DNA from 3 places in the Anaerostipes rhamnosivorans genome. Region 3 is predicted to be linked to each of the others. Evidence: a T-box and tRNA genes for the amino acid it is inferred to sense, from the RefSeq annotation. Region 3 holds a T-box; the other regions hold tRNA genes.

What was found. A T-box is a leader RNA that pairs with one kind of tRNA and senses whether it is charged. The one in region 3 lies ahead of aspS (aspartate--tRNA ligase), so its partner is inferred to be a tRNA-Asp.
Region 1: it encodes a tRNA-Asp, which carries the amino acid that the T-box ahead of aspS (aspartate--tRNA ligase) is inferred to sense. The anticodon was not compared.
Region 2: it encodes a tRNA-Asp, which carries the amino acid that the T-box ahead of aspS (aspartate--tRNA ligase) is inferred to sense. The anticodon was not compared.

What each region holds. Positions count from the first base shown of each region.
Region 1 is NZ_CP040058.1:95,304-104,633, reverse strand. Features, by position in the region: gene AR1Y2_RS00535 (AbrB/MazE/SpoVT family DNA-binding domain-containing protein) at 9-272, shown strand; gene rsmI (16S rRNA (cytidine(1402)-2'-O)-methyltransferase) at 326-1,177, opposite strand; gene AR1Y2_RS00525 (tRNA1(Val) (adenine(37)-N6)-methyltransferase) at 1,178-1,930, opposite strand; gene AR1Y2_RS00520 (PSP1 domain-containing protein) at 1,920-2,786, opposite strand; gene holB (DNA polymerase III subunit delta') at 2,780-3,772, opposite strand; gene tmk (dTMP kinase) at 3,759-4,406, opposite strand; gene AR1Y2_RS00505 (aminotransferase class I/II-fold pyridoxal phosphate-dependent enzyme) at 4,408-5,787, opposite strand; tRNA gene AR1Y2_RS00500 (tRNA-Phe) at 5,957-6,029, opposite strand; tRNA gene AR1Y2_RS00495 (tRNA-Met) at 6,183-6,256, opposite strand; tRNA gene AR1Y2_RS00490 (tRNA-Tyr) at 6,263-6,344, opposite strand; tRNA gene AR1Y2_RS00485 (tRNA-Thr) at 6,414-6,486, opposite strand; tRNA gene AR1Y2_RS00480 (tRNA-Val) at 6,497-6,569, opposite strand; tRNA gene AR1Y2_RS00475 (tRNA-Asp) at 6,605-6,678, opposite strand; rRNA gene AR1Y2_RS00470 (23S ribosomal RNA) at 6,820-9,330, opposite strand, start outside.
Region 2 is NZ_CP040058.1:3,139,586-3,149,130, forward strand. Features, by position in the region: gene AR1Y2_RS15440 (diguanylate cyclase domain-containing protein) at 1-869, shown strand, start outside; gene AR1Y2_RS15445 (SDR family NAD(P)-dependent oxidoreductase) at 936-1,700, opposite strand; gene AR1Y2_RS15450 (thioesterase family protein) at 1,713-2,096, opposite strand; gene AR1Y2_RS15455 (metal-dependent transcriptional regulator) at 2,154-2,525, opposite strand; gene AR1Y2_RS15460 (SufB/SufD family protein) at 2,554-3,477, opposite strand; gene AR1Y2_RS15465 (ABC transporter ATP-binding protein) at 3,490-4,215, opposite strand; gene AR1Y2_RS15470 (NAD(P)H-dependent oxidoreductase) at 4,329-4,916, opposite strand; gene AR1Y2_RS15475 (C40 family peptidase) at 5,158-5,832, opposite strand; partial or broken gene tnpA (IS200/IS605 family transposase) at 6,210-6,672, opposite strand; tRNA gene AR1Y2_RS15485 (tRNA-Arg) at 6,881-6,954, opposite strand; tRNA gene AR1Y2_RS15490 (tRNA-Leu) at 6,996-7,082, opposite strand; tRNA gene AR1Y2_RS15495 (tRNA-Val) at 7,107-7,179, opposite strand; tRNA gene AR1Y2_RS15500 (tRNA-Asp) at 7,219-7,292, opposite strand; tRNA gene AR1Y2_RS15505 (tRNA-Ile) at 7,313-7,386, opposite strand; tRNA gene AR1Y2_RS15510 (tRNA-Thr) at 7,420-7,492, opposite strand; tRNA gene AR1Y2_RS15515 (tRNA-Glu) at 7,510-7,581, opposite strand; tRNA gene AR1Y2_RS15520 (tRNA-Asn) at 7,664-7,736, opposite strand; rRNA gene AR1Y2_RS15525 (23S ribosomal RNA) at 7,887-9,545, opposite strand, start outside.
Region 3 is NZ_CP040058.1:550,740-561,127, reverse strand. Features, by position in the region: gene AR1Y2_RS02805 (PTS sugar transporter subunit IIB) at 1-255, opposite strand, end outside; gene AR1Y2_RS02800 (PTS sugar transporter subunit IIA) at 276-671, opposite strand; gene AR1Y2_RS02790 (sigma 54-interacting transcriptional regulator) at 1,215-3,938, opposite strand; gene AR1Y2_RS02785 (YjbE family putative metal transport protein) at 4,099-5,472, opposite strand; gene aspS (aspartate--tRNA ligase) at 5,639-7,384, opposite strand; T-box leader at 7,469-7,696, opposite strand; gene AR1Y2_RS02775 (EAL domain-containing protein) at 8,328-10,388, shown strand, end outside.

The sequences.
Region 1 (9,330 bases), 460 kb from region 3:
AAGCGAATATGAAGAGTACAGGTATTGTAAGAAAGCTTGATGAGCTAGGACGTATTACTTTACCAATTGAGTTAAGACGTAATCTGGATGTGAATGAGAGGGATCCCCTTGAGATCTTCGTTGACGAAGATACCATCATATTGAAAAAGTACAATCCAGCGGACATCTTTACTGGCGAAATGGATGATCTCGTTGAGTACAAAGGCAAAAAAGTTTCAAAAAGTTCTATCATTGAATTAGCCAAGCTTGCTGGTTTAAATGTTGCAGAATAAAATGAAAGATGATATTTAGGAGACATATGAACGTTCATATGTCTCTTTTTAAATTACTGCTCTTTATATTTCAGCAATTCTTGGTACACGTCCCTCTTTCCAACTCCCCGGTCCTTGGCTACCAGCTTCATAGCCTCTTTCTGCGTGTAGCCTCTTTTCATATAGGTTTCCATGTGTTCCATCAAGTCCAATTCCTGATACTGTTCCTGACTTTCTTTCACAATCTCCTGAAAGGTCCTCCCCTGGATCACCAGAACACATTCTCCCTTTACCGGATGCTCACTATAATACGCAATCACTTCTTCTATATTTGAAACAAACGCTGTCTCATGCTTCTTTGTCAGTTCCCGACAGACTGTCATCTTTCTGTTGCCCAATGCGTCATACAGCTCCTCCAGAGTTTTCATCATACGGTGGGGAGCCTCATACAGGATTATGGTTCTTGTTTCATCCTTCAGCTGGCTTAAAACCATAGCCCGTTCCTTTTTATCTGCAGGCAGGAATGCCTCAAAGCAAAACCGTCTGGTAGGCTGTCCTGAAATGATCAGGGCATTGATCAGAGCGCATGCCCCGGGAAGGGCTGTCACTGGAATCCCATTTTCATGACACTGCTTCACCAATTCCTCCCCCGGATCAGAAATCCCCGGAGTCCCTGCATCCGTGATCAACGCGATGTCTTTTCCCTCACTTAAAAGTTTCACAAGGTAACGTGCCTTCTCCACCCGGTTATATTCGTGATAGCTGGTCATTTTAGTCTTAATCTCAAAATGATTCAAAAGCTTGATACTGTGTCTGGTATCTTCTGCGGCAATCAGGTCTGCGTTTTTTAAAGTTTCCAATACCCGGAATGTTATATCTTCCAGGTTACCGATCGGTGTCGCACATAGATATAATGTTCCTGCCATTTAAACCTCCCCTGGCTTCCATCCATAGATCTCGTAAATTTCTTTTGTATACTGGCCCTGTTTTTCATAGATGATCAAAGGCGGTTCCACCTTCATTCTGGATCTTCCGCCTTTCACTGCCTCCAGAAGAAAAATATTAGACTCCTTATCCCTATAGGGATAGACAAAACGGATCCTCTTTGGTTCCAAGCCGTCTTCTCTCAGGCAGTGAAGTATCTCTGCCAGCCGGTAGCTCCGGTGAACTAAAAACAAACTTCCGCTGTGCTTTAAAAGGACCCTGGCAGCCTTTGACACATCCTCAAACTTGCACAGGATCTCGTGTCTGGCTATGGCTTTTGCCCCATTAGGATTCTTGAGTCCATGATCGTCAACCATGTAAGGCGGATTGGATGTGACCACATCAAAACTGTCATGTGAAAAAATCGTAGAAGCCTTGGTAATGTCGCCTTCTACGATCTCAATCTTTTCTTCCAGGCCGTTTGCTGCAGCACTTCTCTCTGCCATCCTGGCCATCTCACTCTGGATCTCCAGCCCTGTGAAATGTCTGCCCGGTGTCTTAGCCTCCAGAAGAATAGGAAGAATACCGGTTCCAGTACCCAGATCCAGTACCTTCCCTCCCCTTTTTACTTTGACAAAGGAGGACAAAAGAACCGCGTCCATTCCAAAACAGAATCCATCTCTTTTTTGAATGATCTGATAACCCTTGATGCCCAGATCGTCCAGACGTTCCCCATCTTGAAGCTCAATTTTCATAATTCTTCTGATTGCCCTTTCCCCGTCTTTTTCTTCCGCCTTTTGGGTGATAGTTCAGGTCATCCAGCTTATACTCAACGATCTCTTTATCCCCATTGTCATCTACTACGATCAGCTTCACGTTCTGCCTTAAGATATTGACTCTCTGTACTTCACCGGTACGGCCGTCCGCAGTTTTCACCACATCCCCGATGTTCGGAAGCTTTTTGTTCAAATATTCGTAAGTCTCCTGCTCGTTTTTCAGACAGCACATCAGACGCCCGCAGACCCCTGAAATCTTTGTTGGATTCAGAGATAGGCTCTGTTCTTTAGCCATCTTAATAGAAACCGGAATAAACTCTGACAGATAAGAACTGCAACACAGTGCTCTACCGCAGATTCCGATCCCTCCCAGCATCTTGGCTTCATCTCTCACACCAATCTGGCGAAGCTCAATCCTTGTTCTAAAGATAGATGCAAGGTCTTTTACCAATTCCCTAAAGTCAACTCTTCCATCTGCCGTAAAATAAAACAACACCTTATTGTTATCAAACGTATACTCTGTAGCTACCAGTTTCATCTCAAGTTTATGTTCACGGATCTTCTGGGTACAGATTGAAAACGCTTCTTTTTCCTTTTTCATATTCTCAAGGGCAGCTTCCCTATCTTCCTTTGTGGCAATTCTCAGCACTGGCTTTAATTCGTCGGAGATAGAATCCTTTTCTACCTTCTTTCTTGCAATGACAACCCTGCCGTATTCCACACCGCGGGCAGTCTCCACAATAACATGGTCACCCTGTTTTATATCGAATTTCTTTGGGTCAAAAAAATATACTTTCCCGGCAGTCCGGAAACGCACCCCAACTACTTCTACCATACTTTTCCATTCTCCTTCATCGTAAGAAGCAACATCTCCATGGTCACTTCAAAATTCACGTTCGCGTTCAGGCGTACTCTGGCCTTTTGTATCTCATCCATGATATGGGTCAGGCCTTCAAATGTAATATAAATCTCCTGTTCCTTCAGCTGGCGGTACTTGTCCTTAAAAATCAGGTGATTGACAGACCCTGTAGTTTTCAGAATCAGCATATCCCTGTACCAGTCTGTCATAATGTCAAGAAAATCATAAATCTGTTCTTTGTATTTAGTCAATGTCTTCAGATAAGAAATCATCTCATGAAGCTCAACATGATGGATATAACCAAGCATCCCCAGTGCCTCATTGAGCATATCGTGAAACTCTTTTGTTGTGGCTACATGGATAGCTTTCCCCAAATTCCCCAATGAAAACGACACTGCGAAATCAACCATGTCCTCATCTGCATCTGTATTCTTTTGCAAATACTCACGGATCTGATCCTCAGGAACCGTTCCCAGTGACATGCATACACACCGTGACAGAATCGTCTCCAAAAGGCGGTCCTTGTTGTTTGTCAAAAGCAGGATCACTGCATACTCCGGCGGTTCCTCCAACGTTTTTAGCAGAGCATTCTGGGCTCCAACATTCATACGGTCCGCATCATCCACAACATAGATCTTATAGTCACTGCTGTACGGTTTAATGCCGATCGTCTCATTAATTCCCTTTCGGATCTCATCCACGCGGATCTCATACTTTTCATGTGTAATGTAAATCAGGTCCGGGTGATTCCCTGTATCCACCTGGCGGCAGGCCGTGCACTCACCACAGCCGTCATGGGATTCACACAGTAACGTTTTGGCAAAGGCCTTCGCCAAAGTCATCTTTCCTGAACCGTCTTCACCATTCAACAGATATGCATGTGAAATCTGCCCGGTCTGAACAGCCTCTTCAAAATGTTGAATAATCTTCTTATGCCCAACCACGTTATCAAAACTCTTCATCGCATCCTCTTCCATCCCTTAATAAGGTATTATTAACTGCTCCCTTTATCTGACGGTGAATCTCCTCTATGGAATTCCTTCCGTCAATCTTAACCATTCTATTCTTATCTCTCTCGGCCAAAAGCCGGTAACCCTCTACAACCTTCTTATGGAATTCCAGCTTCTCTGATTCCATCCGGTCCAGTTCTGCCTGCTTTTTCTTTCTTCCGATGCCAGTCTCAGCATCAATATCCAAAAGAATAGTGATATCGGGCATGGTGCTGCCCACTGCAAACTGGTTGATCTCATATACCAGATCAATTCCCATCCCTCTTGCGATTCCCTGATATACTGCCGAGGACTCAATAAACCGGTCACAGATGACCACTTTTCCCTCCTCCAGAGCAGGCTGTATCACTTCTTCCACCAACTGGGCCCTGGCCGCCGCATATAAAAGAAGCTCCGTCATATGCCCCATGTTTTTGTAATCCTTATTAAGAATGACTTCCCGGATCGCTTCGCTGATAACTGTACCGCCTGGTTCCCTGCATACTATTATATCATACCCTCTCTCCAATAAGTAGCCTCTTAGTAAATCAATCTGTGTAGACTTCCCGGCACCGTCCGGTCCTTCCATTGTTATAAATATTCCCATGTCAAACCCTTTCATCCACTGTATAAATATGCTCCTCATCGAGGCCGATCAGATTCATTTTTTGTTCCCGGTACTTCAGTATTTTCTTTATGGCGTCTCCTGAAATCCTCTCTCCCGGTACGATCACAGGAATACCCGGAGGATACAAAAATACATATTCCGCACTGATCTCTCCGGCTGCCTGCTCTAAGCGTATCCGTTTTCTATCCCTGATTTTTGCCTCATAAGGAGTCAAAACCAACTCATTTATTATATTAAAAGTTTCATGATTTTCTTCAGTATCCTTCAAGCTGCCGTCTATTTCTATCAGTGCACTGCACAGCCGGTCCAATGCCTCCCTTGAGTCACATATGCTGGTCATTGCAATTGCGTACGGGATCTCGGACATCTCCAACTCCATTTTATACTGCATCCTTAAAATATCAAACAACTTTTTTCCGGTCAAATCTGTATTTCCGGTCTGGATCACCAGTTTTCCAGGATCATCTGTTTTCAATAGCTTGAGATGCCTCATTTGGTCCAGCCTTGTCCGAATCTCTTTCAAATTCTGTATATAATCCTCAAAAAGCTGGGGGCTGCCAGCACATTTCCTGACGCAGTAATCAATCGATGCCATTAAAATATAGGATGGACTGCTGCTCTGGAATGTAGTTAAAGCCTGTTCTATTTCTCTTTTTCTTATGCGGCTGCCGCAAATGTGTAAAAGGCCGGTCTGTGTCAAAGAAGGCAAAGTCTTGTGCAGGCTCTGGATTACTGCATCCGCCCCCTGTGAAACCGCGCTTTCCGGAAATCTACTGTGGAATATGAAATGGGCCCCGTGGGCCTCATCTACAATCAGCGGAACGTTACGTTCATGGAGCACTTTGGCAATCCCTCTAATATCTGAAACGATCCCTTCATAAGTGGGAGATACAATTACCGCAGCTTTGATCCCATTTTCCCGGTTGAGAATCTCCCTAACCTGATATGATGTAATACCAGTGCAAATATCCTGTTTAATGTCTGGATATAAGTAGACAGGACGAAGGCCCAGCAGGGATATCGCATGATATACAGACTTATGGCAATTCCTGCTGATTAGAATCTTGTCCCCGTATCTGCAAGCCGCAGTTACAGCCGACAAAATCCCCGCAGTGCTGCTGTTGATCAGGAAATAACTTTCCTTACTTCCATATATATGTCGGACATACTCCATTGATTCTTTAATCATGCCTTCCGGATGATGCAGGTCATCAAAACCAGTGATTTCTGTAGTATCCAGCGCAAAGACGGCATCGCCTTCCATAATAGATTGCTTCTGCCTTTTATGTCCTGGCATATGAAATGGATAAACGTCTTCCTTATTCAGTTGTTTTAATTTATCATAAATAGGATAATTCATATGTTTTATTTAGCCTCATTTTATCCTATTCTATCATAGACACAGAGGAGATTCCAAGACCTTTTTCCTCACGCATTTGTGTGCATCATGCCCGGAGGGCTTTTTTGTTCCATAGAGAGAACTTTCCTATGGAACAAAAAAAAGTCCTGATCATATCAGAACTTTAAGATGCCCAGAGCCGGAATCGAACCAGCGACACGAGGATTTTCAGTCCTCTGCTCTACCGACTGAGCTATCTGGGCAGGTGTATTAACTTAATCAGTCCGTGTACTTAGAATAAAGAAATTCTCTGTTCAAGGCATTTCTGCCTATAAAACATTAAAAATAAATAATTCTGACCATAAATGACCAGCCTTATTTATTTTAATATGTGCACACTTAAATGCAACTGGAAGTTGCGGGGGCCGGATTTGAACCAACGACCTTCGGGTTATGAGCCCGACGAGCTACCAGACTGCTCCACCCCGCGCTAAAATGGTGGGAGAAGGATTCGAACCTTCGAAGGCGTTGCCAACAGATTTACAGTCTGCCCCCTTTGGCCACTCGGGAATCCCACCATACTCATATATTATACCATTTCAGCATAAAACTCAAACATAAAAATGCATTTTATATGCTTCTATGAGAGCCGTTGACCGGACTTGAACCGGTAACCTGCTGATTACAAATCAGCTGCTCTGCCAATTGAGCCACAACGGCTGATAAAAAATGGGACCAATAGGGCTCGAACCTATGACCCTCTGCTTGTAAGGCAGATGCTCTCCCAGCTGAGCTATGATCCCAAATTTATATATAAATCCTTAATAATAAGGAAAAGCGACCCGGATGGGAATCGAACCCACGACCTCCGCCGTGACAGGGCGGCGCTCTAACCGGCTGAGCCACCGGGCCAAATCTTTACAAAAAACAAAAACTAAGAAGTAAGAACCAATACAGTTTTTATTTCTTATGTTTCATTTTTTATGTTGAGATACAAAATATACCTTCAAAACTACATACAGAACCTTTCATCAAACATCTTCCTTACCTTCTTTGGTTAAAGCCTCGACCGATTAGTAACAGTCAGCTCCATACGTTGCCGCACTTCCACCTCTGCCCTATCTACCTCGTCGTCTTCAAGGGGTCTTACTAGATTACTCTATGGGAAATCTTATCTTTAGGGGGGCTTCACGCTTAGATGCCTTCAGCGTTTATCCCTTCCAGACTTGGCTACTCTGCTATGCATTTGGTAATACAACAGATCCACCAGTGGTCCGTCCATCCCGGTCCTCTCGTACTAAGGACAGCTCCTATCAAATTTCCTCCGCCTGCGCCGGATAGGGACCGAACTGTCTCACGACGTTCTGAACCCAGCTCGCGTACCGCTTTAATGGGCGAACAGCCCAACCCTTGGAACCTGCTACAGCTCCAGGATGCGATGAGCCGACATCGAGGTGCCAAACCACTCCGTCGATGTGAACTCTTGGGAGTGATAAGCCTGTTATCCCCAGGGTAGCTTTTATCCGTTGAGCGATGGCAATCCCACGTTATACCACCGGATCACTAAGTCCTACTTTCGTACCTGCTCCACCCGTCGGTGTCACAGTCAAGCCTTCTTCTGCCTTTGCACTCTGCGAATGGTTTCCGACCATTCTGAGAAGACCTTTGAGCGCCTCCGATACCCTTTCGGAGGCGACCGCCCCAGTCAAACTCCCCACCTGACATTGTCCCCCAGCCGGATCACGGCTGTTGGTTAGAAATCCAATACTGCAAGGGTGGTATCCCAACAGCGGCTCCAGAAGGACTGGCGTCCTTCCTTCACAGCCTCCCACCTATCCTGTACATGCAGTACCGAATCCCAGTATCAAGCTGGAGTAAAGCTCCATGGGGTCTTTCCGTCCTGGCGCAGGTAACCAGCATCTTCACTGGTATTTCAATTTCACCGGGTGTGTTGTTGAGACAGTGCCCAAATCATTACGCCTTTCGTGCGGGTCGGAACTTACCCGACAAGGAATTTCGCTACCTTAGGACCGTTATAGTTACGGCCGCCGTTTACTGGGGCTTAAGTTCAGACCTTCGCGATCACTCGCTAAGCCCTCCCCTTAACCTTCCAGCACCGGGCAGGCGTCAGCCCATATACTTCACCTTGCGGTTTTGCATAGACCTGTGTTTTTGCTAAACAGTTGCTTGGGCCAATTCTCTGCGGCCATCTTTCGATGGCACTCCTTCTCCCGAAGTTACGGAGTCATTTTGCCGAGTTCCTTAACAACACTTCTCCCGTCGGCCTTAGGATTCTCTCCTCATCCACCTGTGTCGGTTTACGGTACGGGCGCATAAAAAACAATAGTGGCTTTTCTTGACAGCCGGGGGCCTGGGCTTCCCTACTTTTGTTCGGTCCGCGTCACAGCTTTGCCTTGCATGAGGGATTTTCCTCCCATACGGCTCCTCTGCTTGCGCCAGTCTTTCCATTCCTGGCTCCCATTTCCCTTCTGTGTCCCCACAGTTCTGTTTTTATGCGGTACTGGAATTTCAACCAGTTGTCCATCGACTACGGCTCTCGCCCTCGCCTTAGGTCCCGACTTACCCAGAGCAGATCAGCTTTACTCTGGAAACCTTAGATATTCGGCCGGAAGGATTCTCACCTTCCTCTCGCTACTCATTCCGGCATTCTCTCTTCTAAACAGTCCACCACTCCTTACGGTATGGCTTCATCCCGTTTACAATGCTCCTCTACCAATGTATCAATACATTCCACAGCTTCGGTGTCGTGTTTTAGCCCCGGACATTTTCGGCGCAGGATCTCTCGACTAGTGAGCTATTACGCACTCTTTCAATGTATGGCTGCTTCTAAGCCAACGTCCTAGTTGTCTCTGAAATCCCACATCCTTTTCCACTTAACACGTACTTTGGGACCTTAGCTGGTGGTCTGGGCTGTTTCCCTTTCGACTGTCCAACTTATCTCGTACAGTCTGACTCCCTGGCATCATCTGTATGGCATTCGGAGTTTGATATGTTTTGGTAAGCTTTGACGCCCCCTAGACAATTCAGTGCTCTACCTCCACCAGACTCTTACCAGAGGCTAGCCCTAAAGCTATTTCGAGGAGAACCAGCTATCTCCGGGTTCGATTGGAATTTCTCCGCTATCCACACCTCATCCCCACCCTTTTCAACGGATGTGGGTTCGGTCCTCCACTTCCTCTTACGGAAGCTTCAACCTGGACATGGATAGGTCACCCGGTTTCGGGTCTACCCTCACTGACTTAAAACGCGCTCTTAACGCTCGCTTTCACTTCGGCTCCAGACCTTAAGTCCTTAACCTTGCCAGTACGGGTAACTCGCCGGACCGTTCTACAAAAAGTACGCAGTTCCTCTCAAAAGGAGGTTCCACAGCTTGTAAACATAGGGTTTCAGGTTCTCTTTCACTCCCCTCCCGGGGTCCTTTTCACCTTTCCTTCACAGTACTATGCGCTATCGGTCACTAAGGAGTATTTAGCCTTACGGGGTGGTCCCCGCTCATTCCCACAAGGTTTCTCGTGTCTCGTGGTACTCTGGATTCTGCTAGGG
Region 2 (9,545 bases), 1.0 Mb from region 3:
GGCACAGTTATCTGATAAAAAACAACAAAAATGGAATTGACAATTTTCTGGACAGCCGCATGACGGAAATCGGTATAAGACTTGGGCAGTACTGCCAAAATTCAGTAGAGTTTCTCTGCTCTCTGGAATGTTCCTCTTCTGAACCTGAGTATTCCATTGACAAAGAATGGTATGAAACTTCTGTCCTTAGAGAAAATCTTTTTCTCGTTACGGGCGAGATCAAGTTAAGCCAACGCTCCTGCAAAACATATCTTCCGGCCCGCCATCTGCGCTTTAGTATGATTACGGAGCTCAGAGACGGCTCATGGAAGCTTCTCCATCTTCATCAGTCCGTACCGGATTTCAGTCAGAAAGACAAAAAGAATATATATTATTCCCAGTTTGATTATCTGACAGATCTTATGAGCAGACGCTGTATGGAAGAAAACATCAGCCTGCTGATGGAAAAGAAACCCTCAGGTATTTTGATCACGATGGATATCGATAATTTCAAAACCTACAACGACAGGTACGGCCATCCATTCGGAGACCAGATTCTGATCTCCATTGCCAAGAGTCTCTTGAAAACATTTCCGAAGGAAATCAACGGAAGGATCGGCGGGGACGAATTTATCATCTATGTTCCCTGTTCTTCCATACACAAAGAAAGGCTTACAGAATCGTTGGAACTGTTTTTCCACAATTGGGCTGATTATCAGAAAAAGTTCAATCTTCAAAGCCCCATCTATGTATCTGTGGGCATCGGCTTCTACCCAGAACACGGAAAGGATTTTCATTCGCTGTGGTCCAATGCCGACAGGGCACTCTACTTTGCAAAAAAGAAAGGGGAAAACCATATCTGCTATTGTTCAGAGCTGCCTGATACATAATAACTTTTACGTATAATGAACAAAAACAGGGACCTTCTTTTATGGAAGGTCCCTGAGCCTGTTTTATTAAAGATTAGCACCGTAATCCATTACAATGCATTGTCCTGTGATCGGCGCAGCTTCATCGCTTGCCAGAAACAGAATCGAATTTGCGACATCCTCTGCAGAGCAGGCAGGTCTCTGTAGATCAGAGTGCAGCGCCATGGCACCCATCATATCCGGATCCATGGTCTCCATTGTCTGCCCCGCTGTCATCGGGGTCTTGATCATGCCTGGACAAAGGGCATTGCACCGTATACCATCCTTTGCGCACCGCATAGCCGTATGCTTGGTAATACCCAGCACAGCAGCTTTGGAAGCCACATAAGCAGCTCCACCGCCTCCGTTTACCCCAGCAATACTGGCCACATTAATAATCGATCCGCTCTTATTCTTTAACATGACCTCAAGAGCCGCACGGATAAAATACATCGTTCCTTTTGTGTTGATGTCCACGATCTTGTCGATCTCGCTATCCGCAACTCTGTCGATAGGAAGCAGTCCCTCGTCCAATACCCCTGCATTGTTCACAAGGATATCCAAAGTACCGAAATGCTCTACGGCTGCATCTACCATCCGTTTTCCATCCTCAGGGACCGATATATCTCCCTGAAGTGCCAACACTGTCCCACCGTCAGCCTTGATATCTGCCTCCACAGCCTCCAGCTTTTCCTTCCTTCTGGCAGTGATAATAACCTTGGCTCCCTCTTTTGCAAATCTTTTTGCCGCCTGTTCTCCTACTCCGGAGTTGCCTCCTGTTATGATCGCTACCTTTCCTTCAAGTCTTCCCATAGTGCTACCTCCTTATCTATGAAGTGCTTTCTCCTGAAACTTTTCCTTCTGCACGATGAAGCGCTCATGCTCCCCCTCTCCGATCTGTCCTGCCTCATCATATGCCTTCACTGTAAATACAAGCCTTCTTCCGTCTGCCTGTATCAGTTCACTCTCACAGCGGATCTTTTTGCCGATGGGCGTAGCTGCCTGATGTTTGACATTCATCTGTGTCCCAACAGTCCCAACCCCATCATCTAAATACGGTTCTATGCTGGCCCATGCCGTCTTCTCCATCAGTGCGATCATGGACGGTGTTGAAAATACATCCAGCATTCCGTCTCCTACGTTGTTTGCGGAGTGTTCCGCCCTCGCGGTCATTTCCTGGCTGCCTTTGATTCCTGCTGTCAATTCCATGTCAAAACCTCCTTGTATCACTGATAAGTTTCTGTATCTATATTATACACGTTTTCTTCAGCACACGCCATTTTCATTCAAGTACATCTTGATTCCCTGGAAAGTCTGTTTACTCAGCACATGTTCACATCTGCAGGCATCTTCTTCTGCCACATGTTCCGGTACCCCTGCAATCTCCATAAAAAATGACGTCAATGTCCTGTGTCTCTCATAGATAGCCTCTGCCTTTGCTAAGCCTTCAGCTGTAAGAGAGATATACCCTTTTGCATCCACGGTAATATAACCGCCATTTTTTAAAATTCCTACTGCCCGGCTGACACTCGCCTTGCTGTAACTTAGCTTTCTGGCAATATCTATAGAACGTACCTGCCCTATTTCCTGCTTCAACATCAAAATTGCCTCGAGATAATTCTCCCTTGATTCCAGCATCCTGATACTCCCCCTTACCTGTAACCCCTTACTTCAAAAAGTCTTCAATGATCACTGCTTCCGCCTCTTCCTCTGTCATCCCGAAGGTGCGCAGCTTGATCAGCTGATCGCTGTTGATCCGTCCGATGGCCGCCTCATGTATGATCTGTGCATCCACATGGTTGGCATTGATCTCAGGGATGGAACTGATCTTTGCCTCATCCATGATAATTGAATCACACTGAACATGGGCGTGGCACAATGCATTTCCGATGGCCTTCGGATGGAAGACTTGTGTGGATGTGCCCTTGGCAACAGACCTTGAAATGATTTGTGCAGAGCTCTCCTGTCCGTTTAACTGTATATCCATATTGGAGACCGCCTGCTGGTTTCCATGGGTCATGAGCTTTTCAAGTACATACAGCTTGGATCCCTCTCCCATCTCCACATGGGTTTCCCGGACTGTAGAATCCACGCCCTTGATCTGTGTGGTGTCTAAGGTAAAGACAGAGTCTTCCTCCACATAAATCTTGGTCACGGGGTTTAAGACTCTTCCTCCGGTACCGTCCCCTTCCCCGTAATGTCTCTCTTCATATTTTACATTGGCATGGCTTCCTACATGGAATGCATGGATACCGTCATGCCTGCTCTCCTGATCCCCATCATTGTGTATGCCGCATCCTGCCACAATTAGGACATCTGCGCCATCTTCAATGTAAAAATCATTATACACCACATCCGTCATCCCAGAGGCAGATACGACAACCGGAATATGCACGGACTCTCCCTTTGTCTGCCCGCTGATAAATATATCGATCCCCGGCTTGTCCTCTTTTCTTACGATCCTGATATTCTCACTGTCTCCATGGCACAAGGCCTGTCCGTTCTGCCTTAAATTATAAGCGCCCTTCTGTACAAATCCCTGACCGTCAATGGCCTCAAGCACTCCTGCAGTTATCTGATCTAATTTCATGTCCATTCCTCCCTATTCATGCATGCAGGCACACTGCTCTTCAGACTCTTCCGCCATAAGGTGCGGATACACCTCTTCCTTTGCTCCGATCTCCTGGACCTGCCCGTCCCGTATGATCATAATACGGTCTGCCATCCGGATGATCCTCTCCTGATGTGAGATCAGGATCAAGCTCGCTTTGTTTTCTTTGTGGATCTTTTCAAATTCTTTGATCAGCATAGCAAAGCTCCAAAGATCGATGCCTGCCTCAGGCTCATCAAAAATACAGATTTTATGGTCCTTCGCAAACACTGTGGCAATCTCGATTCTTTTCATCTCCCCGCCTGACAATGTGGCATCCACTTCTCTCTCTTTGTATTCCATTCCGCAGAGCCCCACACTGCTCAGCAATTCACAGCAGCGCTCATCCGGAAGTGTCTCACCTGCTGCAAGGGAAAGCAGCCTGGAAGCTGTCAGCCCCTTGAATCTCGGTGGCTGCTGAAATGCAAATCCGATCCCTGCATCCGCCCTCTGGTCAATGGAATACTTTGTAATGTCTTCCCCGTCCAGAGAGATCTTCCCGGCACTGGCTTTCTCGATCCCCATAAGGATCTTGGCTATAGTGGACTTTCCTCCGCCGTTGGGGCCGGTGATCACCAGCATCTCCCCATCGTTGACGGAGAAGCTGACATCCTTAAGTATCTGGGTATCCGCACCGTTTTCTGTTATATGGTAAGATAAATGTTCTACGTTTAACATGACTGCCGCCTCTCTTCTTGTCTTTTGAATTTTATATATTTATATAACCGCATTTTACGCCCTTTTTCAAGTAAATCTGACCATGTTCTGGAAAAGAATCAGATATGCTCTGGCTAGAAGTCCACTGCCAGCATCTTTGCTCGTCCAGCAGCCTGTTCCATAATAGCATCCACGTCATTCCCTATAATATCAAGCCCTTCTGCAGCCACCGTATCTGTCCTTGGTATTCCCAACATCCGGAAGATCGATGTAAGGAAGTTTTCAGCGTGGTCATCTTTTTTATTTTCTCCCCCAGAGTAAATTCCTCCCCTGGTTGAAAAGAATACAGCCCTGTCTGCCCTGCAGTATCCTTCTGCTTTTCCGTCCTCACGGTAACCAAAGGTAAATCCGGTAACACAGACCTGCTCCAGATAAGCGTGCACCGCTGCCGGAAATGTCCCTTCCCAGAACGGGGCTGCCAGAACAATCCTGTCTGCCTCTTTGAACCTCCTTGCCTGGTCAAAAACAGGATCTTCCCATTTAGATTCAGCCGCCAGCTGATCCCTCTTTTTGAGAGCTCCCAGATCCAAAGGAATGCTCAGGCCGCTCACCTCTGACACTTCATATTTTCCTTCCAGACAATTAAGGAACTGCCTTGCCAGCACTAAAGTCCTGGACTCTTCCTCTCTGATGCATCCGTTGACAAATAACAATGATTTCATGGTCTCCTCCTAATTTTAAACAGAACAAAGCGGACAAGTCCGCTTCAACTCCCTAAATCCCCCAATCATAAGGGACTTGTTCCGCTTTGCGCGCCAAATGCGATTTGACGTAGTCAAATGATTTCCTTACGCATTTTGTGTGCATCCTCGCGGAGCGTTTTTCATGTCATAGGAGGTTCCGTAGGAATTTCCTATGACATGAAAAAAATGTGCAGGATCTCTCTTGCACATTTTAAATGATCTATTCTGTTACGATTCTCCTTACAGCAAGTACTTTTCTATAGTTAGCTTTTGGAGAAATCTTGATTCCTGTTTTTCTTGTGCTGGCATGGACGATCTTGCCGTTACCTATGTACATGGCTACATGACCGCTGTAGCAGATCAAATCTCCCGGCTGTTTGTCCTTATAAGCTACCTTTCTTCCTGCACTCCTGAGATCGGAAGATGTTCTTGGCAGTTTATATCCAAAGGAACGGTATACTCCTCCGACAAAACCGGAACAGTCTGCCCCGCTGTTTAAGTTGGTTCCTCCCCATACATATGGGTTACCCACAAAACGCTGTGCAAAGGATGCAACTGTCTGCCCTTTTTCTTCTGCGCTTCCGCTTAACCGGGGAGCATTTGTATTAATATAAACATATTTCTTTAAGACAAATCCTGTCTTGCCTTTGTATGTAACCTTTCTCCATTTACCGCTTGTGTAATGCACCTGTACAGATTCTCCCTTGGAGATTTTGCGGATTACTTTGGACTTTTTGGATTTAGACTTTCTGAGTTTCACCCATGATTTCCAGATTCTGCCGCTGTATGTACTCTGTGCCGCTTTTACTTCTTTTTTCGGTACCGCTAATCCTGACGTTAATATCATAGAAAAGACAAGCATGCAAATGGCTGTCTTCTTTATTATTGACTTCATAAAGATGTTACCTTCCTACTTCAATATTTTATATTAATTTTATGTTTATTACAGTATTGTTACATTTCATTCACAGTTATGAATTATACCACAACAATTCTGTAAAGTAAACCTTTCACTATACAAAAAAGGATTTTTTATGTCATTTTTTTCGTAGAATACTTACTTTTGTGAGAAAAGTATATAGTGCAGAGATGATTCCAAACGGATAGGCAAGATTCATTAACAGTCTGACTGAATCAGGACTACCGGCTCAGCCGGTAGTTTGTCCTGTCCCTATAAGGGACCGTTACTTGTCTTGCATCTAAAGATGCTCTGATCCGGTCCGCCAACCACACTTCGTTCTCCGGGTGCCCGTTAACGGGCCTCTCTTCCCCCTACTTTACTGGCTCACCCGTAAACGGGTCGATGTATTCTTTCAGGGTCATTTGGTCGTATTCGATGTCCTCTTGTAGCTGTTTCTTTATATATTCCTCTATCTTTTTTTGCATTTTTACCTGCTGTATCTACGTAATATCCTCTACACCAGAAATGTCGATTCCCATACTTGTATTTCAGATTTGCATGCCGGTCAAATATCATCAGCGAACTTTTTCCTTTCAGGTATCCCATGATCTGTGACACACTGTATTTGGGTGGTATCTTGTTCAGCATATGGACATGGTCCCTGCAGCATTCCGCTTCTATGATCTCGATCTCCTTTCGTTTGCATAACATGCTCAGTATGTTTGCCACATCCTTCTTGATCTGTCCATAGATTATCTTTCTTCGATACTTTGGTGCAAAAACTACATGATATTTACAATTCCACGTTGTATGTGATAGACTGTTATTGTCCATTTGGATCCCTCCTATGATCTTATTTTTTGGTTGGCGAACCTTTTTAAATCTTATCATAGGAGGGTTTTTGCTTGAAGCTTAAGCTTTCCCCCAACTCACCTGCATAGCAGGTGGTTTTTTATTTCGCAGACACTTCGTTACCTGCTCAATAGACTAAAGTCAACAACAAAAAAAGTTCCTTATAGATTTAAATCTATAAGGAACTTTACGTGGGCGAGAAGATTCGAACTCCCGACCTTCTGGTCCGTAGCCAGACGCTCTATCCAGCTGAGCTACGCCCACATATAAAATTAACCAACACTAGTATAATACTTAGTGCTCAATGCCGTTGACCGGAATCGAACCGGTACGGGAGTATAAGTCCCGCAGGATTTTAAGTCCTGTGCGTCTGCCAGTTCCGCCACAACGGCATTCTAGGAGAAATTCTCCCGAAATGGGACCAATAGGGCTCGAACCTATGACCCTCTGCTTGTAAGGCAGATGCTCTCCCAGCTGAGCTATGATCCCACAATATGAAATTCTCTCTTATATAAACTATAAAAGAAACGACCCGGATGGGGTTCGAACCCACGACCTCCGCCGTGACAGGGCGGCGCTCTAACCAGCTGAGCCACCGGGCCAAAACTTTACTCTATACAAATGGACCCTCGGGGACTCGAACCCCGGACCGATCGGTTATGAGCCGATTGCTCTAACCAACTGAGCTAAAGGTCCTTATCTTCTCACCACTTATGTCCAAGTGTATGAAGCCGTTGACCGGACTTGAACCGGTAACCTGCTGATTACAAATCAGCTGCTCTGCCAATTGAGCCACAACGGCGAAATATAATTCTTAAATGACTCCAACGGGATTTGAACCCGTGTTACCGCCGTGAAAGGGCGGTGTCTTAACCACTTGACCATGGAGCCTTGTTTCTCTGACCGCTTCACGGCCTTTCTTTCACTAACCTCAAGTTCTGCCTTCCGACTCCCTCTCACTCAGTGTTCCGACCTCCCCGAGCTGGGCTCGAACCAGCGACAACACGGTTAACAGCCGTGCGCTCTACCTACTGAGCTATCGAGGATCATTCTCTTCTATTCTCTGCCTTTTGGCTTTCGAATATTCAATATACCTTATAATACATCGTCCGATGGACTTAAGATACGGGATGCCCTTTGGGTATACCTTCAAAACTACATACAGAACCTTTCATCAAACATCTTCCTTACCTTCTTTGGTTAAAGCCTCGACCGATTAGTAACAGTCAGCTCCATACGTTGCCGCACTTCCACCTCTGCCCTATCTACCTCGTCGTCTTCAAGGGGTCTTACTAGATTACTCTATGGGAAATCTTATCTTTAGGGGGGCTTCACGCTTAGATGCCTTCAGCGTTTATCCCTTCCAGACTTGGCTACTCTGCTATGCATTTGGTAATACAACAGATCCACCAGTGGTCCGTCCATCCCGGTCCTCTCGTACTAAGGACAGCTCCTATCAAATTTCCTCCGCCTGCGCCGGATAGGGACCGAACTGTCTCACGACGTTCTGAACCCAGCTCGCGTACCGCTTTAATGGGCGAACAGCCCAACCCTTGGAACCTGCTACAGCTCCAGGATGCGATGAGCCGACATCGAGGTGCCAAACCACTCCGTCGATGTGAACTCTTGGGAGTGATAAGCCTGTTATCCCCAGGGTAGCTTTTATCCGTTGAGCGATGGCAATCCCACGTTATACCACCGGATCACTAAGTCCTACTTTCGTACCTGCTCCACCCGTCGGTGTCACAGTCAAGCCTTCTTCTGCCTTTGCACTCTGCGAATGGTTTCCGACCATTCTGAGAAGACCTTTGAGCGCCTCCGATACCCTTTCGGAGGCGACCGCCCCAGTCAAACTCCCCACCTGACATTGTCCCCCAGCCGGATCACGGCTGTTGGTTAGAAATCCAATACTGCAAGGGTGGTATCCCAACAGCGGCTCCAGAAGGACTGGCGTCCTTCCTTCACAGCCTCCCACCTATCCTGTACATGCAGTACCGAATCCCAGTATCAAGCTGGAGTAAAGCTCCATGGGGTCTTTCCGTCCTGGCGCAGGTAACCAGCATCTTCACTGGTATTTCAATTTCACCGGGTGTGTTGTTGAGACAGTGCCCAAATCATTACGCCTTTCGTGCGGGTCGGAACTTACCCGACAAGGAATTTCGCTACCTTAGGACCGTTATAGTTACGGCCGCCGTTTACTGGGGCTTAAGTTCAGACCTTCGCGATCACTCGCTAAGCCCTCCCCTTAACCTTCCAGCACCGGGCAGGCGTCAGCCCATATACTTCACCTTGCGGTTTTGCATAGACCTGTGTTTTTGCTAAACAGTTGCTTGGGCCAATTCTCTGCGGCCATCTTTCGATGGCACTCCTTCTCCCGAAGTTACGGAGTCATTTTGCCGAGTTCCTTAACAACACTTCTCCCGTCGGCCTTAGGATTCTCTCCTCATCCACCTGTGTCGGTTTACGGTACGGGCGCATAAAAAACAATAGTGGCTTTTCTTGACAGCCGGGGGCCTGGGCTTCCCTACTTTTGTTCGGTCCGCGTCACAGCTTTGCCTTGCATGAGGGATTTTCCTCCCATACGGCTCCTCTGCTTGCGCCAGTCTTTCCATTCCTGGCTCCCATTTCCCTTCTGTGTCCCCACAGTTCTGTTTTTATGCGGTACTGGAATTTCAACCAGTTGTCCATCGACTACGGCTCTCGCCCTCGCCTTAGGTCCCGACTTACCCAGAGCAGATCAGCTTTACTCTGGAAACCTTAGATATTCGGCCGGAAGGATTCTCACCTTCCTCTCGCTACTCATTCCGGCATTCTCTCTTCTAAACAGTCCACCACTCCTTACGGTATGGCTTCAT
Region 3 (10,388 bases):
TTCCGCCGCAGACAATTTTCTGAGCAGGATCAGGACATCTTCTTTCTCCCTTTCTATCGCCTCTTTTCCTTCCTCAACTGTTAAAAATTCTGCTCTTACGGTGTCCGGCACTGACATCTTTAAGACACTCTGGATGACCGGGTCGTCCGCCACAGACTGGTCTACGATCAACAGCTTCCGGCATCCTGTCTTTTTCAGCCATTTCAGCAATACTTGTCCATGGATCAGCCTTTCATCTATACGGATATAATTCATAGCTTTCCCACTCCTTTCACTCAGCCGATCATCTGCTTTACGTTGACGATACCGTGCATTCCCGCTTCCATCGCCAGATTGGGAAGCTCCGACAGTTTACTTCCGTCCCTGCCTTCCAGCACCGATATCAGCATGGGCAGATTCAGCCCTGTGACACACTCAATTCCCTCCTGTTTCAGGCAGGAGGCGGTCACATTGCAGGGACTTCCCCCGAACAGATCCACCAAAACGATGACACCGTCTCCGTCATTTAATTTCTCTGCCGTTTCCTTAACCTGTCTTGTCAATTCCTTCACATCGTCCCCATGATTCAAAGTCAGAGCCTCCAGTTTCTCCTGTCTTCCGAATACCAGCTCCATGCTGTGAATAATAGCCTCACTGAACTCCCCATGGGTCACAAGCAACACTCCTATCATACTTTCACCTCCGTTTTGTGTTTCTCACTTATATATAAAGCAAGAACCATGCCAACTTAGTGTGTTAAGGAAAGTTTTTCTACATTGTCTTTGATTTTCTTACGCATTTCGTGTGCATCCTCGCGGAGGGTTTTTATGTCATAGGAGGTTCCGTAGGAATTTCCTATGACATAAAAAAACAGGACATTCCATAATAGAATGTCCCGACCCTTCTTTAATTTTTATTATGTTATACAATTTACAATTACACTTATCATCATATCTTTTTCCTCCGGATTTGATTCTGCAATCATAATTGTAAGTGCAATAAGTGTATGGTCATCAAACAATTTCTGTCCTTCGTTAAACAATGTTCCATCTTCGCGCACTTTTTGCGTGTTGTTCTCTTTCTCAACTTTTCCCCTTTAGAAATACATTATTAATATGTTTTTTTATTGTTTTTTCATCTCTTTTGAATAATCCAGCCATTTGATTGGCACTAAGAATACCGTGTCATTTTCTAGAAATACCGAATCTTTTCTAAAATTATGTACTTCATATAGACTAAAATTCTTCTAAGAGCATTTCAACCAAATATGCAGTCTCTGACTCTGGAATTTTCAAATGCAAACAGTCCGCAAGCGGACTAAGACTTCTCTCTATTGCCCTGAACATCTGTCCATATTCTCTCCTTAAACGCTCCGTATCCTTGTTCGGCAGCACCTCTTCCTGAATCAGACGCTCCAGCATACAGCACAGATGAATGACATACCTTACCGTCAGCTCCTTATCTATCTCCACATGCAGATCTTTCGCTGCCTCCCTGAGTGCCTCCATAGCCTGTGCCGCCATTTTTTTCGGATTCAAAAAGTACAAAAGCTGGTCCAGCGTACCAGCCAGCAGTTTTTCATCCATAGCCGGCTCTTGGGCAGGTTCCGCCTCAAGAACTTCGGATCCGCCCTGTATGATCTCATTCAGCTGGCTGATGCCGTCTCCCATGACAAATCTGTCCACAGAAATAAATGGCACTCCGGGCAGTTTCAGATCCACAGTCCCCACCACGGCATCCGCAGAGGGCAGTTCCTCTGTCTCCGATGCCTTCAGAGCAGCTTCTGAACCTTCAAAATCCATACACCGGATCCGGAACTGTCCCTGCTTTTCCGCAGGGATCATATCTCGGATGATCTCAGCCAGTTTCAGCGCAGTACCCTGCCCGGTAAAACAGGTGACAATGATCGTATGTATTTTTTGTTTCCCCTCTCTCTGCCTGTCGAACACTTTCCCGATCTGTTTAAGCTCCTTTGCAAGCTTCTCCAGATCGGCTCCCCTGAGCATGGCCTTTCTCACCGCCTCAATGACCATGATTGTAGAAACCATGGGGACAGATTTCACCGGGATGCCGGTCCTCTTCTCGATCATCTCTGAAAACATCAGAAGCGACCCCATGTCAGCAAGCACCAGCACCCCCTTGCCTTCGTCGATCTCCTCAGCCAGGGCAACTGCCTTTTCCAATGCCTCTTCTGCTGGAACATCCAGAGGCATATCCACCGCTCTGCAGTGATCGGTATTTAAAAGCTTGTTTGCTACCTCCGCCATGCTGCTGGCGGTGCTTTCCCCATGTGTCATGACAATGACTGCTATCTTTGGGTAAATTGTCTCCTCATCCATGGCGCACAAAAACATAGTAAAATATCCGATCTCCTGTTTTGGCACCTGAATCGACAGCTCTTCCTCCAACAGACGGAGCATCACCTTTGCGGTCTGGAATTCCTGGGGGTGGTTTAAGACAATGTCATGGAGTTCCTTCTCCTTCAAAACCATACCTTTGGAGATCCTCTCCGTCATGGCATTCACATGCATGGCGATTCCCACTTTGATCCTCTCTGGCATCTTTCTTCCCAGCTTGATCTCCGCAAACTGAAGGATATCCTCCACTGCATAGTAGACTTTGGCGTCAATAATCTTCAGCAGATTCTTCTTCTCATAATGGTCTTTCTTCAAATTATATTTCTTCAGAAGATGATTCATATACTGCTCCAAATCGTCTTCAATCAGATTGCTGATCTCCCCGCCTGACCTTCCCTGGTCCAGAAATTTTTCGTATTTCTCCGATATCTCAATATACAGATTCTCTCCGCTTCCACCGTTATCCTCTTGGTCATGGATAAACATATGGTAATCTTCCGAATACTGAAGAAACTCGATCAGGTCGCTTTTCCGTTTGGGCGATTCCAGCCGTCCGTTCTGAATATACGGCGGAAGGATCTCAAAGTTGATCTCCACCACATCCTTCTGTTCCACTTTATACTCCAGAAATGCCCTTGCGCACAAAAGCTGGATATCCGCCGACAGCTGTCCGATATTTCCGGGACAGGCGTATAAAAGAAGCGCAATGACCACATCTTTGTACACCTGGATAGGGGCACCGATCTTTTTTTGTTCTGCGGAAAAGAACTCCTCAATCAGGCGTAGCCGCTCAATGAGAGGCCTCTGCTCCAAGGCTGGCAGGTGGATCACTACCGGCATTCTCCTCAAAAATGTTTTCAGCAGAGTGGTATTCAAATTTTCCGTGGTGGCGCCGATGATCAAAACACTGGCCTTTCTCAATTCTTCGGTCTCCCCAAGCCTTCTGTAACACCCCTTGTCCATCAGGAGAAACAGCATTTCCTGTCCATACGGAGGCAGACGATGAATCTCGTCCAAAAATAAGATCCCTCCGTCTGCTTTTTCCACCAATCCCGGTTTGTCCTTGTCCGCCCCTGTGAAAGCACCCTTCCTATGCCCGAACAGCTGTGAAAGGATCAGCTCCTGGTTCTGGGCATATTCCGCACAGTTAAACACGATGAATCCAGCATTATCCTTCATCACTTTCATGGCTTTCGCATATTGGAACAGCTTTTCCGCAAATGTTGTCTTTCCCGTTCCTGTAGGCCCTGCCAGCAAAGTGTGAAGTCCATTGGGTGGATAGAGCACTGCGGATTTCCCCTGTTCGATCTGAGTTTTCAACGAACCCTTTTCCCCGATCATAAACTGAAACTCTGCTTTTTTCTGTTTTTGGATCACGGGCTCCCGGTAAAATTCGCTGGCAGCAAATTTCACCGGCCTGCCCTGCAGTTTTATGACCCTTCCCTCTCTCTCCAGCTCATTTAAGTCTCTGCTCACATTGCTCCGGTCCAGCCCGAGCTGTGCCGCCAGAAAACCAGAATCCGTTTCCGGGCTTTTGCCGCTGTCTGTCTGCACCTGCCCGAAATTTGACAGATACTGAAAAATCTTCTCCTTCCGATTCATATCCTTCTCCCTCTGCACTCCTCATTTGTATCTGTATTTTCCTATATTGTACCGAATTCAATACATAAACTCAAGGAAGACACTGTGGTACAATTTCCCTCTGATACACTGTTCCATAATATAATTTATAGAGCAAAAACCATGCCAACTTTGTGTGTTATCACCTTCTCACCCTGCCGGAACCGATCCACAGGGCAGGCATGATATAAAGTGCCGACATAAAGATCCCCCGCATGACAAAGATCAGGTCATTCATATGGGCCTCCAGGTTTTCCAGGTAATAATTCGGAAACATACCCGCCAGGATACTGGTCTCATCCAGCATCAAAACCGAGGAGATAACGGCTTCCAGTAACAGGAACAAGAAACTCAGTCCCAGTCCCAATGCTTTGTTTTTGCAGCGGGAACAGAACATACAGAACACAGCTGCGTAAACACTGAGCTGCAAAAGCTCAAAAATAAAGCCGCTTAGAAACACCCATGGGTTCAGTTTTCCCAAACCGAAATTTAACGTAAGCCCCGCCGCATAGATCAATGTCTCAAAGGCAAGCAGACGCAGCAGTGTCCGCTCTGTCTGGAAGAACTTTGTTAAAAAGGGCCTGTGCTCAAATCTTTTCATGACATCCGCGGCATAGACAGCGACACACAGTTCCAGGATACCCGATGACATGGAGGTCAGATGGACTGCATTGACTCCCTTTGGCACGAATCCGTACAGTGCCTCCAGACTCAGCTCAATCCCTTTTGGTGAGGGGTCTGTGCTCAGATAAGAGAGAACGGCCAGATCCATGACCGCATAGGCGGCCAGAGCAGTCATGCAGACGATCAATATTTTTCCGCAGTGATAGGTAAACTCTTTCTCTTCGGAAAATATTTTGAAACATGCCACAAGGATTCCGGCCAGTGCGGCACACGGACCTGCAATGGAAAAGTTGATCTCCTGCAGGAACAGAGAGACAAACTCATCCTCCATCATCATCCGCACGCCAGTGTACACGAGGTATCCCGCACAGATGTCATTGAGAATTGGGAATTCTTCCATCCATCCGGCGATTGTTCCGCTGAACCAGAGGAGTACAGGTACACACAGGGCAAGGCCTGCAAAGATCAGCAGCAGGTCGTTTATCCCCATGGCAGTGCCGTCTTTTGAGACGATTCCCAGGATTGCCAGGACATTGTCAAAACTCATGCTCACGTCGGCTGCCACAATAGATACAATGGCCATCCAAAAATTATCCTTTTCATTTTGTTTATATTCTGCCTGGCCAGGTTCCGGGCTGTTTTTAAGCATTGTGTAAGTCACATATAACAGCATGGCTCCGCCAATGATCCGGATATGCAGCCATGGAATACGAAATAAAAAACCAATGATCCCCGTAAAGATCATTTTGAGTAAAATTGAAAGCCAGACTCCCAGATTCCTGGCAGCCTTTGCACGGTGTTCTGAAAGCCCCCTGGTGGCAAGGGCAATGACTCCGATATTGTCAAAGGACACTACCAGGTTGATGAATATGATCTGAAGAAGAGTTCCCAAAAAGGCTTCCTCCCGTAAATTGCTTATTCATTTACCATTTATATGCAGAAAGCCGCACATTCATTTCTGAATGTACGGCTTTACTCGTTACTCTTTCTAGATTTTTTATATGTTTGGTGTGAGGCATTCTAAAAGCCGAACGGAAACCATGTGGAAAATACCACACTTAATCTCTGACTTTAATATGTGTCTCACGAAGCTGAAGCTCTGACACTTCTCCCGGAGCCCCGCACATAAGATCCTGTGCAGTTCCGCTCATCGGGAAGGCGATGACTTCACGGATATTTTCTTCATTTCTTAAAAGCATGAGCATCCGGTCAATTCCAGGTGCCATTCCTGCATGAGGAGGTGCCCCGAACTGGAACGCATTATAGAGAGCCCCAAACTTTTCTTTCAGTGTCTCCTCATTATATCCTGCGATCTCAAATGCTTTGACCATAACGTCCAGATCATGATTTCTCACGGCTCCGGAGGACAGTTCCACTCCGTTGCACACGATATCATACTGGTAAGCCAGGATATCCAGAGGATCCTTTTCATTCAATGCCTCTAAACCTCCCTGCGGCATGGAGAATGGATTGTGGGTGAAGGCAGTCTGGCCTGTCTCCTCATCCTTCTCGTACATCGGGAAGTCGTTGATATAACAGAAGCGGTATGCGTCTTTTTCGCAGAGATCCAGACGTGCCGCAAGCTCATCCCTGATCTGTCCTGCAAACTGGCATGCGAGCTTTTCACTGGCTGCGATAAAGAAGATCACATCTCCGGCCTCAAGTGCTGCAGTGTCAGCCAGCTCTTTCTTCATGTCATCCGGGATAAATTTATCGATCGGCCCTTTATAGGTCATGTCCTCTTTTACTTCCAGGTATCCAAGACCTGCCATACCGATAGACTGGGCAAACTTCAGAAGCTTTTCATGGAATCCCTTAGACAGGTTTGCATGGACCTTGATTGCTCTCACAGTCTTGTCGTGGAACGGTTTGAAGGTACATCTCTGGAAAAAGTCTGTTACGTCCACAATTCGCAGTGGATTTCTCAGGTCCGGTTTGTCTGTACCGAATTCCAGCATCGCCTGCTCGTAGCTGATCACTGGAAACGGTGTCTCTGTTACGCTAGAACCTTCCGGCGCAAACTTCTTAAATGTCTCAGCTAAAACTTCCTCACCAATCTTAAATACATCTTCCTGGGTCGCAAAGCTCATCTCAAAATCCAGCTGGTAGAACTCTCCCGGAGAACGGTCAGCACGGGCATCCTCATCCCTGAAGCAAGGTGCCACTTGATAGTATTTGTCAATGCCGGACACCATCAGGAGCTGCTTATACTGCTGCGGTGCCTGAGGCAGTGCATAAAACTGGCCCTTATATTTTCTGGAAGGCACGATATAATCCCTTGCGCCTTCCGGAGAGGATGCACAGAGAATTGGTGTCTGGATTTCCATAAATCCAAGATCGTCCATCTTTTTTCTCAGAAAGCTGATGACTTCCGACCGGAACTTGATATTATCTTTTACTTTGCGGTTTCTTAGATCTAAATAACGGTATTTTAGGCGGACATCCTCACGGATTTCCTTGGAACTTGACACCTCAAACGGCAGGTCTGTGTATACTTTTCCCAGCACGTTGATCTTGTGTGCCTCCAGCTCAATGGTTCCTGTAGGGATCTTAGGGTTGTAGGTTTCCTCATCACGTTCTTCAATGACTCCTTCAATTGAAAGGCATTCTTCCTTCCTTACATCTTTCAGAAGATCCCCGTCTCTTAACACGACCTGCATCACACCGTACATGTCTCTTAAATCAATAAATGACACTCCGCCGTGGTCACGGATGTTTTCCACCCATCCGGCGATCTTTAACTGGGACCCGATATCGCCTTCGGAAATCTGATCCATTGTTTTGCTGCGGTACATATCTGACATTTTTTTCTCCTTTTACTTCAAATCGTTTGCATAATTCATTCTTTTATTAATGTAACAAAAAAAGCTGCCCATCCTAAAAGTTCATTTCAGGACGAACAACTGTAAAGTCCGCGGTACCACCTGTTTTGCCGCCAAAGCAGCCTCTCTGGTATGCTGAATAACGCACAGCCTGCGGCGCACCTACTGATCCTTTGGACGTTCAGATTGCAGCTCCGAAGTGTTCTTCACATAAATTCACTCTGCGGGGTTTCCACTGTCTCCCGTTCACTGGAAGCGATAATCTATGTTACTTTTCTTCATTCACGCTTTTTGGATTATTATAATTCAGCTTCATCCTCTTTGTCAAATTATTTCTGACCCTTTTCGCTTATTTCTATGACATTTTCACCAGTTCTCCGGCTTGCTGTCTCAGGGACGTAAGATTTTCTAACTTTCAGCAAAGCCTCTCCGGCGGCCCGTTCGGAACTCGCTGGCGCTCAGACAGCCTCACTGCGCAGTGCGCACCGCCTACGAGTCTTTACTTCAAGAAGAAAAACTAACGTCCCTTCGAATGCAAGGCCTCCGAACTGGTGAAAATGGACGTAATGTCTGCTGGAGATGGCTGTTGTTCTTTTGAATTGTACTAATCAGAAGGCATATAAAATGTAGGTTGATGTGAGTCAAAAGGGGCTGCTCCACGAAAGTTATTTACCACTATTGGAGGAGCGCATTTCAAAAGCGCGACGGAAATAGTGGTGAATAACTTTCGAAAAGTTGCTCCTTTTTGACAGAAGCCCTTCTCCATCAGACATTACGTCCATTTTCTACATGATTGGAGTGAGGCATTCTAAGAGCCGAACGGAAATCATGTGGAAAATGTCATACATTTCATTGACTGGTTTCACTAAAAAATACTATAATAGTAGTGAAAATTATAGTGAAGTTGTCTGACAGGAACAGGTATATGAATCCAAAAAATTTTACTTCTGAAACCAGTATCTATATTATTGACCAAAATTACAGAATTGTTCACTTTAACAGAGAACTTCAACAGATTTTTCCCGAGATCTGCTGCGGTGATATCTGTTATGAGACTTTTTGTGCGGAAGATTCCCCCTGCTGCGGCTGCCCTCTGAATGTACCGGACAATGAAAGCACTCTGTTTTATAACAAAAAGCTGAATCAATGGGTGGAAGTAAATACTGGTACGATCAGCTGGCCCGATGCCGGAGTCTGCCATGTACTCCTGTCCAGATCGATTTATGAGGGGAATAAAAATCTGTTTTATAACCTAACCGATCTGTCTACTTATGACGAACTTTTTGAACTAAACCTAACAAAAAATACCTACAAGACCCTGTATCATAGGTCTAATAAATATGTCAATTTAGCAGAAGATGGGTCTCTGTCAGAACTGCTTAAGGATACAGCCCGCCATATGATCCACTCTGAGGACACCGCTGCTTTTCTGGATTTTTGGAATCTAGATACCATTGCAGAACGGCTGGAGGATGCTACCCCTTCCCCCTTGCTGCTTGGACAGTTCCGAAAGAAAAAAACTGACGGCAGTTACTGCTGGGTTTCCCAGACCGCAGTCCCAATCAGACACAGCGAGAACGGCGATGAGATTATTTTTTGTTTTGTCCAGGATATCCAAGAACAGAAGCAAAAAGAGTTAAGCAGTTTGGTCTCTCAGGACAGTAAAATAAAACCATCCAATTCCATTGACTATCTGACCGGCTTGTACAGAAAAAATATTTTCCTTCAAAAGGCCAGTGAATTTCTTAAGCATTCGGGTGACAAGCCCTATTGTCTGATGGCCATCGATATAGAGCATTTCAAACTTTTTAATGAATGGTACGGGCAGAAAGCCGGTGACCAATTCCTAATCGACATCGGCAGCCATCTTAAAAATGCGCAGAATGAACACGGAGGGATCGCAGGTTATATGGGAGATGATGATTTCTGTATCATTCTTCCCGATGACCATGCTTCGATTGCCCGCCTTCAGCATCAGATCATGGGATATATAAAAAATTATCAGGGCAATGTAGGTTTTCTTCCTGCTTTTGGCCTGTACAGCATCTCAGACTGCCATACCCCTGTCAGGACCATGTATGATCGGGCAGCGATCGCCATGTCTTCCGTCAAAGGAAATTACAATCAACGGTCCTGCCGGTATGACAGCCGTATGATGCAGAAGATGAAAAACAACCACATTCTTCTTTCTGAGATCCAGCATGCACTGGAACAAGAAGAATTCACTTTTTATGCTCAGCCGAAATGCAACATGGCCACCGGTAAGATCATCGGCCTGGAATCCCTGGTGCGTTGGATTCATCCGCAGCGCGGCATGATCCCTCCGGGCGATTTTATCCCTTTGCTGGAACGCAATGGATTTATCACTAATCTGGATCTCTATGTGTGGGATCTGGTGTGCAGGTCCGTTAGGCATTGGATCGACCTGGGACACAAAGCCATCCCCATCTCTGTCAATGTTTCCAGAGTTGATATCTACTCTCTGGACATTGTAAAGACGTTTCAGGATCTGGTCCAAAAATACAGCCTGGATCAAAGCCTCATAGAAATTGAAATCACAGAGAGCGCCTACGCGGAAGAATACGAACTGATCAATGACACCATCGTAAAGCTCCGTGCCTCTGGATTTACTGTGCTGATGGATGATTTCGGCAGCGGTTATTCCTCCTTAAATATGCTCAAGGATGTAAATGTGGATGTGCTGAAAATTGATATGAAGTTTCTTGAGATGGACGAGCAGAGTGCGGGAAAAGGCTACGGCATCCTGGAAGCCATTATCAGTATGGCCCGCTTTATGGGACTTAAGATCATAGCAGAGGGTGTAGAAACAAAAGAACAGATGAATTATCTCCTGGATATGGGATGTACCTACGGCCAGGGTTATTACTTTTATCATCCTATGCCTATGAAAGTGTTTGAGCCTCTCCTCGCGGATGAAAACAATCTGGATCTTCGGGGTATCAAAGCCCGCCAGCTGGAACGCCTG